One region of the Streptomyces sp. NBC_01296 genome, then DNA from elsewhere that is predicted to be linked to it. Evidence: riboswitches for the same ligand, from Rfam matches in the RefSeq annotation. Region 1 holds a riboswitch; the other holds the start of a gene.

Region 1 (7,494 bases):
CGCCGCCGTCAGCGTCGGCATCGTCGACGGAGAGCCGCTGCTCGACCTCTGCTACGAGGAGGACGTGCGCGCCGAGACCGACATGAACGTGGTCTGCACCGGAGACGGCCGCTTCGTCGAGGTCCAGGGCACCGCCGAAGGCGAGCCCTTCGACCGCAAGGAGCTCAACGCCCTCCTGGACCTGGCCGCCGGCGGCTGCGCCGACCTCGAGGCCATCCAGCTCGGCGCGCTCCAGCTCTAGACAGAACCACAGGGGCCGCTGCTGCGTCCCCCTGGTTACGGGCGCACGGTGTCAAAGCCGTGCGCCCGTCCTCGCATCCGTGTCGATCCCCGGGAGACCCGAACCATGAACCCGAAGCACCGCATAGCGGCGGTCGTGCTCGCCGCGGCTCTCGCCGTCCCGGCGCTGACGTCCTGTGACGCGATCTCGACGGCCATGGACTGCGCGAACACGGCGGTGGCCATCACGGACGGCGCGAACGACCTCCAGCAGGCGGTCTCCCAGGCCGGCAACAGCCCGCAGGACGCCCAGAACGCGCTGAACCAGATCGAGACGAACCTCAAGAAGGTCGGCGACCAGACGGACAACGCCGACCTGAGCAAGGCCGTCTCCTCCATGACCACGGCGGTGAAGAACGTCCGCACGGCCATCGAGAACGGCAACGCCACCCCGGACATCCAGCCGGTCGCCGACGCGGCGAAGGAACTGTCGAAGGTCTGCACCCCGGGCTGAGCCGCCACCCCCGCTCGAAGGGGGCCGGATAATGGGCGGCATGACCAGCCGCCTGATCCTCGCCACCCGCAACGCGGGCAAAATCGCCGAGCTCCACGCCATCCTGTCCGACGCCGGCCTGCCGCACGAGCTGGTCGGCGCGGACGCGTACCCGCAGATCCCGGACGTCAAGGAAACGGGCGTCACCTTCGCGGAGAACGCCCTCCTCAAGGCCCACGCCCTGGCCCAGGCCACCGGCCTGCCCGCGATCGCCGACGACTCCGGCCTCTGCGTGGACGTCCTGAACGGCGCCCCCGGCATCTTCTCGGCGCGGTGGGCGGGCGCGCACGGCGACGACAAGGCGAACCTGGACCTGCTGCTGGCCCAGCTCGGGGACATCGCCGACGAACACCGCGGAGCCCACTTCGCGTGCGCGGCGGCCCTGGCCCTCCCGGACGGCACCGAACGCGTGGTCGAAGGCCGCCTTCTGGGCACCCTCCGCCACGCCCCCTCAGGCACCGGCGGCTTCGGCTACGACCCGATCCTCCAGCCCGAGGGCGACACCCGCACCTGCGCGGAACTCACCCCGGCGGAGAAGAACGCCATCTCCCACCGGGGCAAGGCCTTCCGCGCCCTGGTCCCGTTCATCCGCGCCCTGCTGGGCTGAGCCCGTCCCCCGAACACGCCGAAGGCCCCGCACGCGGTACTCGCGCACGGGGCCTTCGTTCAGGGTGCGGCCGGAGGGACTCGAACCCTCAAGGGATTTCTCCCACAACTACCTAAAAGTTGCGTGTAGGCCAATTCCACCACGGCCGCCAATATCTGACCAATTCGGACATTGGGTCAGACTGGCTGCGCTCAGTCTACGACTGCGGAGGTCTGGCGGTCGACATCATTGCGCCGCCGGCCTCCCCGGCACCATGTGGTGGTGATGGCGTGGCAGTTGGGGCAGAGTAGTCGCAGGTTCTCGCGACGGTCGTCCCTCCAGTCGCCGTTGATGTGGTCCACCTCCAGCGTCATGGGGCGCCCCCGCCATTCCGGAGCCGTACCGCAGCGGTCGCACCCCTCAGGGACGCCGGTCTCGTGGAGGGCCCGGCGCAGCAGTCGCGTCTTTGTGCGCTGCTTGCCCTCATGCCTGACGAGAATGGCTTCCGCCGTTTTGACCGGTGTGGGGCCGGGCTTTCCGCGCTGGTGCGCCTGCCCCAGGAAGTGCGACGTGTCCAGGCCGTCGTCCATGACCCAACCGTGCAGGCGTGCGCGTTGTCGGCTGGTGTCCGGCCAGTCAAGTCGTCGAAGAGTTCCGGCGATGCTGAGGGACTCGGCTATCGCCTGTCGGAGCAGCTCCTTGGAAGGGCGGTCGCGACCACCCGACGGCCGAAAATGGGAGACGTCTATGCCGAAGTGGGCGAAGCGCTTCATCAGGTATCGCCCGAGGTACCCGTACGGCGGTGTGCCGAGGTGCGCGATCACCTCGTCGATGCCGCCGCATCGCGCGGCGGCATCGGCCGGCACGTCCCGCGTGTAGCCATTGCTGCGGCTCATCGGCCGACCTTCCCGCGCCCTCGGTACGAGTCCGTCGTGGAGTGGCAGTTGGGGCACGGGAGGCGCAGGTTTTCCGGGCGGTTGTCGCGCCAGTCGCCGTTGATGTGGTCCACCTCCAGTGGGAGCGGCTCGCCCAGCCAGACGGGCTCGGTGCCGCAATCGGCGCAGCGCTCCTCGGCGCCGAGCGCGACCATGGCCCGCTTGAGCCGTTCGCCGGGGACCCGGCGAGCCCGCTCGGGTGTCTGTTCCGCGAGGAGCGACTCCGGCGTCCTGCGGGGGTGGTACCGGCCTGCACCGGAAGCCGTCGTGAAGTGCGAGGTGTCTAGCGCCAGGGCTTTCACCTTGCGGCTGATGTGCGTGTGGTGGCCGCCCACGTTCTCCAGCCCCAGGCGCCGCAGTACTTCGCACATGTTCGTCGAAGCGGATACCGCCTCCTGGAGGACCTCCTTCGTCCACTTCGCGCCCTCCTGCTCGAAGTGCGAGACGTCCACCCCCAGTCGCCGCATCCGATCGTGGAGGTAGCGGCGCGAGCCGCTCTTCGGGTCCACCCCCAGTTTTTCCAGCGCTTCCGTCAGCGTCCGCGACGTCCTCGCCGCCTCCGCCAGGCGTTCCTCCGTGTACGGGCTGATCGGCATCCCGGCCCCCTCCGTTCCCGGCCACGTGTGCGGCTCTCGTACGGAGTAGCGGGGCGATAGTCGGACAGTTACGGGTTGTTTCGTCCGATAAGCGGAGCGACCCGTACCGGGTGGGTGCGGGCCGCTGCCGGGGAGGGTGAGTGTCGTCAGATGCCGAGGTCCTTGATGATCTTGGCTACGTGGCCCGTGGCCTTGACGTTGTAGAGGGCGCGTTCGACCTTGCCCTCCTCGTCGACGATCACCGTGGAGCGGATGACCCCGGTCACCGTCTTGCCGTACAGCTTCTTCTCGCCGAACGCGCCGTAGGTCTCGAGGACCTTCTTCTCGGGGTCGCCGACCAGGGTGACCTTCAGGTGCTCCTTCTCGCGGAACTTCGCCAGCTTCTCCGGGTTGTCCGGGGACACCCCGATCACGTCGTAGCCGGCCTCGGCCAGCACCGCCAGGTTGTCCGTGAAATCGCAGGCCTGCTTCGTGCAGCCCGGCGTCAGCGCCGCGGGGTAGAAGTACACGATCACCTTGCGGCCCTTGTGGTCGGCGAGCGAGACCTCGTTGCCGTCCGCGTCGGGCAGGGTGAAGGCGGGGGCGGTGTCGCCCGGCTGGAGTCGCTCGCTCATGTCAACAGTCTCCTCGGGAGGGGATCGGTACGGTCCGAGACTAAGCTGACAGACTGTTCATGGTGGGCTACGCCCCCTATTCGAACCCGACGACGACGGAGGCAGCGCGGTGCCCGTGCCCGAAGCCAGGACCCCCGCACAGATCGAGGCGGACATCGTCCGCCGCCGCGAGCAGCTCGCCGAGACGCTCGACGAGATCGGCGTGCGCCTCCACCCGAAGACGATCATCGGGGACGCGAAGGCCAGGGTCGCCTCGACCGTGGACCACACCGCCGGGCGTGCCGTCGTCGCCGTGAACCGCCTCCTGACGGACGTACGGGACAGCCTGCGCCACGAGGACGGCGCCCCGCGCTTCGAGCGGATCGCGCCCATCGCGCTGGTCGCGGTCGGTGTGGTCGGCCTGCTCGTGGCGTCGGCGCGGCGCAAGCGCTGATGACCCTGCGGCGCACGGACCGGGCGCGGACGGGTAGGTTCGTGGCGTGAGCGACAACACCACCACCCACGACAAGCTGCCCATCCGCATGCTGCACGACCGTGTGCTCGTGAAGTCCGACTTGCCGGAGGGTGAGCGGCGCTCGGGCGGCGGCATCCTGATTCCGGCGACCGCTGCCGTGGGCAAGCGGCTGGCCTGGGCCGAGGTGGTCGCGGTCGGGCAGAACGTACGCAGCGTGGAGCCGGGGGACCGGGTGCTGTACGACCCCGAGGACCGGGCCGAGGTCGAGGTGCGGGGTGCGACGTACGTGCTGATGCGCGAGCGGGATCTGCACGCCGTGGCCGCGGAGAGGCTGGAGGGGTCCAAGGACTCCACCGGGCTGTACCTGTAGTGGATCGATCGTCGAAGGGCCGGTGACCGGGGTCACCGGCCCTTTTGCCTGCGCTTTGCTACGGTGGTGGGGAACCCCCGACGAGACGCGCCGTACCGGGTAGCCGTGGCTGTACGACAAGACGACGCACCCCGTTCGCTCTCGTTCCGGAGGTGCCTGTCATGGCCTGGGTTCTGCTTCTCGTCGCCGGCCTGCTCGAAGTCGGCTGGTCGATCGGCATGAAGTTCACGGAGGGGTTCACCCGGCTGTGGCCGAGCGTGTTCACAGGTGCCGGGATCGTCGCCAGCATGGTGCTGCTCTCGTACGCCGCCAAGACCCTGCCGATCGGTACCGCGTACGGCGTGTGGGTGGGCATCGGTGCGGCCGGTGCCGCGGTGCTGGGCATGGCGGTGCTGGGTGAGCCCGTCACCGCCGCCCGGATCTTCTTCATCTGCCTGCTGCTGGTCGCCGTGGTGGGGCTGAAGGCGACCTCCGGTCACTGATCCGTCGCCCCCCGTTCGGGGTACTTCCGGGATTTTGGCTGCTGCGGCTGTTGCGGCTATTCCAGGTATTCCGACGGGGGGCGGCTGCGCAGGCGGCCGCCGGTGACGCCGCCCAGGGCGCCGGCGGCGGCGCCGGTCGTGGTGCCCGATGTCGTGGCGCCGGTGGTCCCGGTGGTCCCGGTGGTCGTCCCGGTGGTGGTGCCCTCGTTGCTCTGGCCTCCGGTCGTGTCGCCTTCCGTGGTCCCGCCCTCGGTGTCCTGCCCCTGGTTCCGGCCGCCCTGGTCCTGTTCGCCGTCCGGCGGTGTCGGCCGGTTCGGGCGGTTCGGGCGGTTCGGCCGGCTCGGCGGTGCCGGGGACTCCGGGGCGCTCTCGTCCGGCGTCGGTTCCGGGCTGCTCGGGATGAACGGCGGCGGGGACGGGGCGGCGCCCGGCTGGAGTTCGAGGTCGAAGTCCAGCGGGTCGCTGCCCTCCAGGGCGGTCTTCGTGTACTGCGCCCAGATCCGGGCCGGGTAGCCGCCGCCCCCGATCCGGGCCTCGTCGAGCGCCCCGTACAGGGATTCCAGGGCGCCGGTGTCGGGGTCCTGGCCCATCATCGAGACGACCGTGACCAGGTCCGGGGTGTACGCCGCGAACCAGGCGGAGCGGTCCAGTTCGCCGGTGCCCGTCTTGCCGGCGGACGGGTGTCCGGCGGCGAGGGCGGCCGTACCGGTGCCGTTGTCGACGACGCTGACCAGCATGGACGTGGTGGTGTCGGCGGCTTCGCGGCTGACGGCCTGCTTCGGGGTGCGGTCGGGCAGGCGGATGCTGTCGCTGCCCTTGGTGACCTTCTCGACGAGGGTGTACGGGGTGTAGCGGCCGTGGTCGGCGAGGGTCGCGTAGGCCTGGGTCATGTCCAGGACGCTGGCCTGCATGGTGCCGAGGGCCATGGCGGGACTCGCCACGAAGTTCGGTGTGTTCTCGGGGATGCCGAGGTCGATGGCGGTCTTCTTGACCTTGGCGGTGCCGACGTCGACGACCATCTGGGCGAACACGGCGTTGACGGAGAGGTCGGTGGCGGTGGTGACGGGGATGTTCCCGTACGACAACTGGCCCTCGTTCTCGGGGGCGTACGGGGTCCGGGTGCCGACGACGCGGCGCTTGTTGTCGCCGTTGTAGAGGGTGTTGGGGGTGATCAGGCGACCGTCCTGGGTGCGCGAGTCGTTCTCGACAGCGGCGGCGAACACGAACGGCTTGAAGGTGGAGGCCACTTGGTAGTCGTGCCGGGTCGCGTTGTTGACGTACTGCTTGGTGTAGTCGATGCCGCCGTACATGGCGACGACCTTGCCGGTCGCCGGGTCGATGGAGACCCCGCCGGCCCGTACGACGCGGTCGGCCTTGCGGGCTTCCGGGTCGAGTTTGCTGACCATCTTCTCGTCGACGGCGTCGACGAAGGCGTTCTGGCGGCGCTTGTCGATGGTGGTGGTGATGCGGTAGCCGCCCTCGGCGAGGGTCTTCTCGTCGAGGATCTTGTGTTCGACGATGTAGTCCTTGACGGCCTCGACGAGGTAGCCGCGCTGTCCGGAGAGGCCGGCGGCGGGGCGGACCTTGCCGGGTTCGGGGAACTGCGTCGCGGTCCGCTCGCCCGCGGGCAGCCACTGCTTTTTGACCATGCCGTCGAGTACGTAGTTCCAGCGGGCGAGCGCGCGGGTGCGGCTCTGGGGGTGCGCGACGACGTCGAAGGCGCTGGGGGAGTTGAGGAGCGTGGCGAGGTACGCGCCTTCGGCGGTGGTGAGTTTGCCGACGTCCTTGCCGTAGTAGGCCTGGGCGGCGGCCTGGATGCCGTAGGCGTTGCGGCCGAAGTAGCTGGTGTTGAGGTAGCCCTCGAGGATGTAGTCCTTCGATTTTTCGCGGCCGAGTTTGATCGCGATGAAGAACTCTTTGACCTTGCGCGTGATCGTCTGTTCCTGGCCCAGGTAGTAGTTCTTGACGTACTGCTGGGTGATGGTCGAGCCGGACTGGGTGCCCTTGCCGGTCGCCGTGTTCCAGGCGGCGCGGATCATCGCCTTGGGGTCCACCGCCCGTTCGGAGTAGAAGTCCCGGTCCTCCGCGGCCAGTACGGCCTCCTGGACCGTGCGGGGGATCTGCGAGAGCGGGACGTTGACGCGGTTGACCTCGCCGTCGCGGGCGAGCTGGGAGCCGTCGGCGTAGAGGTAGAGGTTGGACTGAGCGGTGGCGGCTGCGTTGGCGGGCGGGATGCGGACCAGCAGGTAGCCGGCGATGAGGGCGCCGATGACCAGCAGGGCGAGCAGCAGGACGGCGCCGAGGACCATGCGCCAGGTGGGGACGAGGCGGCGCCAGCCGGTCCGCTTCCGTTTCCGCTCGGCCTTCTCGGCGGCTCTGCGCGACTGCTTCTCGCCGGACGGCCGCTGCGGCTTCCTCGGCTGCTGCGACTCCTGCGCGGGAGGTCCTGCGGGGGTGTCCGGGTCACGAGGGGTCCAGCCCGGTGGTGGTGACTGGTCGCTCATCGCCAGGACTCCTCGACGCCGTACGAAATATCCACATCTGTACTCCGTGTTGTCTACCTGATGACCGCTCATTCCGCTTCGGACGGGCGTAAATCGGTCGCGTGGATCGCCCCTCCGCACTAAGCTCGCGCGCTTTGGCCGACGTAGGAACGACCGGGGAAAACGGAGGGATACGGTGCGC
Region 2 (7,494 bases), 4.9 Mb from region 1:
GAACGGCTCCGGCAAGTCGACCCTGCTCCGCCTGTTCGCTGGTGTCGAGCGCCCGGACCGGGGCCGGATCACCGTCCGTGCAGACGGAGGCATCGGGTACCTCGCCCAGGAAGAGGAGCTGCCCGGGCAGCTGACCGTGCAGCAGGTCATCGACCGCTCCCTCGCCCCACTGCGGTCCATCGAGGCCGAGTTGCGCCGGATGGAGCAGCGCATGACCGACGGCGCCGCCGAAACCGACCCGGCACTGCTCACCGCCTACGCAGACCTGCTGACCGGCTACGAACTGCGCGGCGGCTACGAGGCCGATGCCCGCGTCGAGCGCGCCCTGCACGGCCTCGGACTGGTCCACGTTCCCCGCGACCGCTCGGTCGGCGGCCTCTCGGGCGGCGAACGGGTCAGGCTGCGGCTCGCCGCCCTGCTGGCTGCCGCGCCCGAGGTCCTGCTGCTGGACGAGCCGACCAACCACCTCGACGACGTCGCCCTGTCCTGGCTGGAGGAGCATCTGCGCAGCCGGGCGGGCACCACGGTCACCGTCTCCCACGACCGGGTCTTCCTCGACCGTGTCGCCACCGTCCTGCTGGAGGTGGACGGCGACACCCACCGCGTCGTCCGCTACGGCAACGGGTACGCCGGATACCTCGCCGAGCGCGCCGCCGACCGGCAGCGCCGCACCGAAGCCCATGCCGCCTGGCAGGCCGAGGTCGAGGCACTACGGGCGCGCGCGGCCGGCAGCGCCCGCCGGGTGGCGCCGGGCCGGGCCCGCAAGGACGGCAACAAGATGGCCTACGACCGGGCTGCCGGCAGGGTCCAGCAGTCCGTGGCCGGGCGGGTCCGCCAGGCCGGGGAACGGCTGGAGCGGCTGCTCGCCCACCCCCTGGCCGCGCCGCCCGAACCGCTCCGCTTCACCGCTGCCCCGCGTTCGGGCCGGACGCGGGGGCTGCTGGTGTCGGCCTCGGCCCTGGAGGTCCAGGGCCGGCTGGCCCCTGTCGACCTGGCCCTCTCCGCCGGTGACCGGCTGCTGGTCTCAGGCCCCAACGGGGCGGGGAAGAGCACCCTGTTGGGCCTGCTGGCCGGGGAGACCACGCATGCCGCGCCACCGGCCCGCGGACGCCTCGTACGACGCGGACGGACCGGCTGGCTGCGCCAGTTGCCCGACCGCGGCCCGGCGGGCCGGAGCGTCCTGGCGGCCTTCGGGCACGGTCGGGCCGGCGGCCCCGACGACCATGCCGAACAGCTGCTCTCCCTGGGGCTGTTCACCCGAGACCGACTGGACCTCCCGGTGGGCATCCTCTCCGCCGGGCAGCGGCAGCGCCTGGCGCTGGCCCGGCTGGTGAGCGAGCCGTACGACGTCCTGCTGCTGGACGAGCCCTCAAACCACCTCTCCCCCGCGCTGGTGGAGGAACTGGAGGCCGCGCTGGCCGGCTTCCCCGGCGCGGTGGTCGTCGTCAGCCACGACCGCATGCTGCGCTCGCGCTGGCAGGGGAGGCTGCTGGACCTCCAGCCGGCGACGCGCCACACGCCGGCACCCGCCGGCTGACACCCCCCGCGCCCGGACCCCGCGCTTCCTCTCCCCGTCCCGTTCTGCCGAAAGGACTCCATGCCCCGCGACGTGTCCCTCACCACCGGCCGCTCCTTCCCCGTGGCCGATACCGCGTCAGGCCCCTACGCCCTGGCCACAGGCCCGGACGGAGCGCTGTGGTGCACCCTCGTCCACGCCGGGCGCATCGCCCGCCTCGACCCCGACGGCCGGACGCCCGTGACCGAGTTCCCCCTGGACTCGCCGGACTGCGGGCCCGCCCAGATCACCGCCGGCCCCGATGGCGCGCTCTGGTTCACCCGCATGGGCGACGACAGGATCGGGCGGATCACCACCGACGGCACACCGTGCTCGTACCCCGTCCCCACGCCGGGCAGCGGCCCGTACGGCATCACCACCGGCCCGGACGGGGCGCTGTGGTTCACGGGCCTGAACTCGGACCGGATCGGCCGGATGGAAGGGGACGGCTCCGTCCGGGAGTTCGGGCTGCCCGGGCTCACCGGCGCCTTCCCCTCCATGATCACGTCGGGTGGTGACGGCGCCCTGTGGTTCACGCTCAACCAGGCTCACGCCCTCGGCCGGATCACGACGGCGGGCGAAGTGACCCTCCACACCCTGCCCACCGCGACGGCCGGACCGGTGGGGATCACCGCGGGGCCCGACGGCGCGCTGTGGTTCACGGAGATCGGCACGGGCCGGATCGGCCGGATCACGACGTCAGGGGAGATCACCGGTTTCCCGCTGCCTGATCCGCAGTGCCGTCCCCACGCGATCACCGCGGGCCCGGACGGCGCCCTGTGGTTCACGGAGTGGGCCTCTTCGCACATCGGCCGGCTGACCGTGGCCGGGGAGCTGACGCGGTACCCGCTGCCCGCACGGGACTGCGAGCCCCACGGGCTGGCCTTCGGCCCGGACGGAGCCCTCTACACAGCCCTGGAGCGTGGGGACATCCTGCGGCTGGTCCCGGAGGGCGGGCAGCCGGGCGACCAGTAGGGGTGTCCCATCCGATGGGCCGGCCATAAATTCGCTTGCCCTGACCACGGGTCAACGCGGCACTGTGGCCGGACACCACGAGTCGTGGTGCCGGTGATTCGAGGAGGCAGCGGCTGCAATGGAGATTCGTTCCACGACCGACAAGGACCTTGACGTCTTCGTCGATACAGTCCATGCCGCGTTCGGGCGCTTCCCGGAAACCCCGATCGAGGGCGGCGGGCTCTGGTGGTCGGCCCTCGAAATGGACCGCTGTCTGCTCGCCCTGACGGCGGACGGGCGACCTGTCGGCACCGCCGGCGCGCACTCCTTCGAGCTCACCCTGCCCGGTCAGACCCTCGTCCCGGCCGCCGGGGTGACCGCCGTCGGCGTCCTGCCCTCGCACCGGCGCCAGGGCGTGCTCAGCGCGATGATGCGGCATCAGCTCGCCGAGCTGCGGGCCCGCGGGGAGTTCCTCTCCGTGCTGCTGGCCTCCGAGGCCCGGATCTACGGCAGGTTCGGCTACGGACCGGCGACCTACACCCAGCGGCTGACGGTGCCGCGCCGGCAGGCTGCCCTCGCCCTCCCCCGGGCGCGCGGAACGGCCGATGCCCCGGCGACAGGCTCGGGCACCGGCTCGGGCACCGGCTCGGTCGAGGTGCTGCGGCGTGCCGAGTGCGGCGAGATCCTGGAAGAGGTCTACGACCGGTACCGCCGCGAACAGCCCGGCGCGCTGTCCCGGCCGCACCGCTGGTGGGCCTTGCGCGCGGGGCAGCCCCCGATCTCGCCGGCGCCGCGCTACGTCGCCGTCCACCGTGACGCCGACGGCGTCCCGGACGGGTACGCCAGCTACTCGATCGGCGAGCCCGACACCTTGACGGTCGACGAGACCATTGCCACCGACGACGCCGTCTCCACGGCCCTGACCCGGTTCGTACTCGGACACGACCTGGTCTCCCAGGTCGTGTTCAACCACTGCTCGCCCGACCACCCGCTGCGCTGGCAGCTCGCGGACTTCCGCGCCGGGCAGGTGGGCCGCGACACCGACTGGCTCTGGGTGCGGCTGCTGGACATCCCGCGCGCCCTGACCGCGCGCGCCTGGTTCATGGACGGCGAGCTCGTCCTCGACGTCGAGGACCCGTTCCTCGGCGAGCACGGCCGCTACCTGCTGACCGTCCGGGACGGCAAGGCCGACTGCGCCCCGACGGACCGGGAGCCGGACCTGTCCCTGGACGTGCGCGACCTGGGCTCGGTCTACCTCGGCGGCACCGCCCCGAGCACGCTCGTGCGCGCCGGGCACGTCCGGGCCCACCGCCCGGGCGCGGCCGCCCTCGCCGACTCCCTCTTCCGCGCCGAGCGCTCCCCGCACTGCCTGCACTGGTTCTGACCCCGCGCCCGCCCACCCTGCCGCGCGGGTCGGCGGGTGGCCGCAGCCCCGGCGGCCGAGCCTGCGCCACGCCGAGGGCCTGTTCGGGCAGGCTGGTTGCGTCGGGCGCGCGTCGGCCGGGGACGTTCGTCGGCGGCGACGGGTCGGGTGAGGAGGGTCACCACAGGTGCACGTCCCGGCGGGCCCGCTCCCGTTGCTAGATTGTCCGGCGGCCCGGTCCCGAGGCCCCGGACGAGATGCGCCGTACCCGGTTATGCACGACGACGCGCCAGGCGCCGTCCCACCCGGCAGGCGCCGAAGCGCCGTCCGGCCCCGGGCGGCGATCCCTCGTCGCACAGATGGGCTGACCACATGACCGTGCCGCTGACCCGCACCCTCTACCGGACGACCGCGCACGCCAGCGGGGGCCGTACCGGATCGGTGGTCACCGAGGACGGGCGCCTCGACGTCCGTCTGGCCCCGCCCCGCAAGAGGGTGCCCGGGACCACCAACCCCGAGCAGTTGTTCGCGGCCGGCTTCGCCGCCTGTTTCACGTCTGCGCTGGCCGAGGTCGCAGCCGAGTTCGGGGCGGATGCCTCGGCCGCGCGCGTCGCGTGCGAGGTCCAGCTCGGAACCACGGACACGCCCGCGGGCTACGGTCTCGCGGTCGGCCTCACGGTCTCCCTGCCGGGGTGGAAGGCGGCCGACCTGCTGCCCCTGCTCCACCGGGCGGACGAGGTCTGCCCCTACTCGCAGGCGGTCCGCGGGAACATCGGGCTCTCGCTGCTGGCCGTGGACGACACCGCCGCCGATGCCTGAGCCGGCAGCCGCCCTCGGAACCCCTCCGGCGGCGGGCGGGCCGGGCATCGCGGTGCCCGAGAGGGGTGCGTGGCTGCGTCGCGGCATCAGCCGGAACGGCGGCCCCCTGGTGGAAGACCGCGAGGTGGTGTGGCTGCAGGCGGGCCCGTACTTCGCCGACAGCCGGGGCTTCGCCGGCGTCACCTCCTTCGACGGCTCCCGCGTGCACTTCCACCACCTGGAGGGCGAGCCCGGCGAGGACACGGGCACCTTCCGGTGGGAGGGTGCCCACCTCATCGAGTGGGGCACCAACACGGACGGCAGTACGTTCCTGGAGGTCTGGACCCCGCTGCCCGCCGACGACGGCGACGCCGGCTCCTGGGCCGGTACCGGCTACCACGTGGTGCGCGTCGGCCGGCATCTCGTACATGTTGATTCCCGCGCGGGTACGTACTGGCGGACGTGACCGGTCAACGACCATGCGAACGGGCAGACAACGCAAGGACGCCCGGCCGGGAGGTCCCGGCCGGGCGTTTGCGTGCGTCTGCTCTACCTGCTGGCGGCTTAGTACCAGTGGTGGGTCTGCCAGAAGTCCCAGGCGCCGACGGGGCTGCCGTAGCGGGAGTTCATGTAGTCCAGGCCCCACTTGATCTGGGTCGCCGGGTTGGTCTTCCAGTCCGCACCCGCCGAAGCCATCTTCGAGGCCGGCAGCGCCTGCACCAGGCCATAGGCACCCGAGGAGGCGTTCGTGGCCGTGTGGTTCCAGCCGCTCTCACGCGAAACGATGTTGTTGAACGCCGCGAACTGCGCCGGGTCCTTGATCATCTGCTGGGCGATCGCCTTCGCGCTCGTCGGAGCCGCCTGAGCGGGAACCGTGGCAAGCATCGAACCGGCGACACCAAGGGCGACGACGGCACCCGCGAGGGTCTTCTTCGAAGCGGCGATGCGGCGGATGACAGCGTGGGACACGGACGAACCTTCCGACGGGAACAAGGACGATCGCCACATGCCGAAGACATGCGAGAGCCACTCACACACAGGAGAGGGGATCGACAGCGGCGGGTGAACCACCCGGGCCGCCCGGCGACACATCCAGTTCTACCCACACCCCCACCCCCTGACAACGACCCCACCTAGCCACCCTCGCAGCCCACCACCCCCACCCCCAGACCGGCGCACAAGGGACCGGAATCAACCCCTACAAGACCTACTACCCCGGTTCGTGTGTGACGTGCGCCCTATGGGACGGCTCACCCCCAGAACACCCGAACCTCACCGAACGTGACCGCCCGTACCCCTTTGTGAGTGGGCCAGAAGAGGGGGAAAAAAATCGGACGGCCATGTCGAGAACCCGTGGCCGGCTCCGTCCCTGGAGTGAAGGCGACCAAAATAGGTCGCACCAGCACTGAGGAGAAACGCCATGGCCAAGTACCTGCTGCTCAAGCACTACCGCGGCGCCCCGGCTCCGGTCAACGACGTGCCCATGGACCGGTGGACGCCCGAGGAGATCTCGGCCCACTGCCAGTACATGAACGACTTCGCGGCCCGGCTCGAGGGGACCGGCGAGTTCGTCGACGGTCAGGCGCTCGCCCCCGAGGGAACCTTCGTCCGGTACGACGGGGAGGGGCGCCCGCCCGTCACCGACGGCCCGTTCGCCGAGACCAAGGACCTGATCGCCGGCTGGATGGTGATCGACGTCGACAGCTACGAGCGCGCCGTCGAGCTGGCCGGGGAGCTGTCCGCCGCCCCCGGGGCGGGCGGGAAGCCGATCCACGAATGGCTCGAACTGCGCCCGTTCCTGGCCGCACCGCCCACCATCACGGAGTGACGTCCCAGATGGATGAGGCCCTGCTCCGGAGCCTCACGCCGAGCGTGCTCGCCGTCCTCGTCCGCCGCGGAGCCGACTTCGCGGCGGCCGAGGACGCCGTACAGGACGCGCTCGTCGAGGCGGTCCGCGTCTGGCCGGCCGACCCTCCGCGGGATGCGAAGGGCTGGCTGGTCACCGTGGCCTGGCGCAAGTTCCTCGACGCCACCCGCTCGGATGCCGCCCGCCGACGGCGTGAGGACCTCGTCGACGAGGAGCCGGCGGCCGGGCCCGCGGCCGCGGCGGACGACACGCTCCAGCTCTACTTCCTGTGCGCCCACCCCTCGTTGACGCCGTCCTCCGCGGTCGCGCTCACGCTGCGCGCCGTCGGCGGGCTGACCACCCGCCAGATCGCCCAGGCCTACCTGGTGCCCGAGGCGACCATGGCGCAACGCATCAGCCGCGCCAAGCGCACCGTCTCCGACGTGCGATTCGACCAGCCCGGCAACGTCGCCACCGTGCTGCGCGTCCTCTACCTGGTCTTCAACGAGGGCTACTCCGGCGACGTCGACCTCGCCGCCGAGGCCATCCGGCTCACCCGGCAGCTCGCGGCCGCGATCGACCACCCCGAGGTGGCGGGGCTGCTCGCCCTCATGCTGCTCCACCACGCCCGGCGCGCCACCCGAACCGCGCCGGACGGCAGCCTGGTACCCCTCGCCGAGCAGAACCGCGGCCGGTGGGACACGCAGGTGATCGCCGAGGGCGTCCGGATCCTGCAGGCGGCCCTCGCCCGCGACCGGCTGGGCGAGTTCCAGGCCCAGGCCGCCATCGCGGCACTCCACGCCGACGCACCCACCGCCGAGGAGACCGACTGGGTGCAGATCCTCGAGTGGTACGACGAGCTCGCGCGACTGACCGACAGCCCGGTCGTCCGCCTCAACCGCGCGGTCGCCGTCGGCGAGGCGGACGGACCGCGCGCCGGCCTGGCGGCGCTCGCGGCGCTGGACGACTCGCTGCCCC

Evidence for each region. A riboswitch is a leader RNA that binds a small molecule or an ion and turns the genes downstream of it on or off. The one in region 1 is predicted to bind guanidine.
Region 2: linked by a shared signal. The riboswitch ahead of OG299_RS02715 (Ohr family peroxiredoxin) and the one ahead of OG299_RS24715 (DMT family transporter) in region 1 are both predicted to bind guanidine.

The regions. Positions count from the first base shown of each region.
Region 1 is NZ_CP130720.1:5,434,386-5,441,879, forward strand. It holds gene rph (ribonuclease PH) at 1-241, shown strand, start outside; gene OG299_RS24675 (hypothetical protein) at 347-733, shown strand; gene rdgB (RdgB/HAM1 family non-canonical purine NTP pyrophosphatase) at 774-1,379, shown strand; tRNA gene OG299_RS24685 (tRNA-Leu) at 1,445-1,528, opposite strand; gene OG299_RS24690 (HNH endonuclease) at 1,571-2,254, opposite strand; gene OG299_RS24695 (HNH endonuclease) at 2,251-2,889, opposite strand; gene bcp (thioredoxin-dependent thiol peroxidase) at 3,036-3,503, opposite strand; gene OG299_RS24705 (DUF3618 domain-containing protein) at 3,619-3,936, shown strand; gene OG299_RS24710 (GroES family chaperonin) at 3,983-4,327, shown strand; guanidine-III (ykkC-III) riboswitch at 4,380-4,458, shown strand; gene OG299_RS24715 (DMT family transporter) at 4,489-4,809, shown strand; gene OG299_RS24720 (transglycosylase domain-containing protein) at 4,866-7,313, opposite strand.
Region 2 is NZ_CP130720.1:552,291-559,784, forward strand. It holds gene OG299_RS02700 (ABC-F family ATP-binding cassette domain-containing protein) at 1-1,537, shown strand, start outside; gene OG299_RS02705 (virginiamycin B lyase family protein) at 1,598-2,530, shown strand; gene OG299_RS02710 (GNAT family N-acetyltransferase) at 2,649-3,893, shown strand; guanidine-III (ykkC-III) riboswitch at 4,101-4,163, shown strand; gene OG299_RS02715 (Ohr family peroxiredoxin) at 4,245-4,691, shown strand; gene OG299_RS02720 (hypothetical protein) at 4,684-5,136, shown strand; gene OG299_RS02725 (aggregation-promoting factor C-terminal-like domain-containing protein) at 5,235-5,678, opposite strand; gene OG299_RS02730 (YciI family protein) at 6,091-6,498, shown strand; gene OG299_RS02735 (RNA polymerase sigma factor) at 6,507-7,494, shown strand, end outside.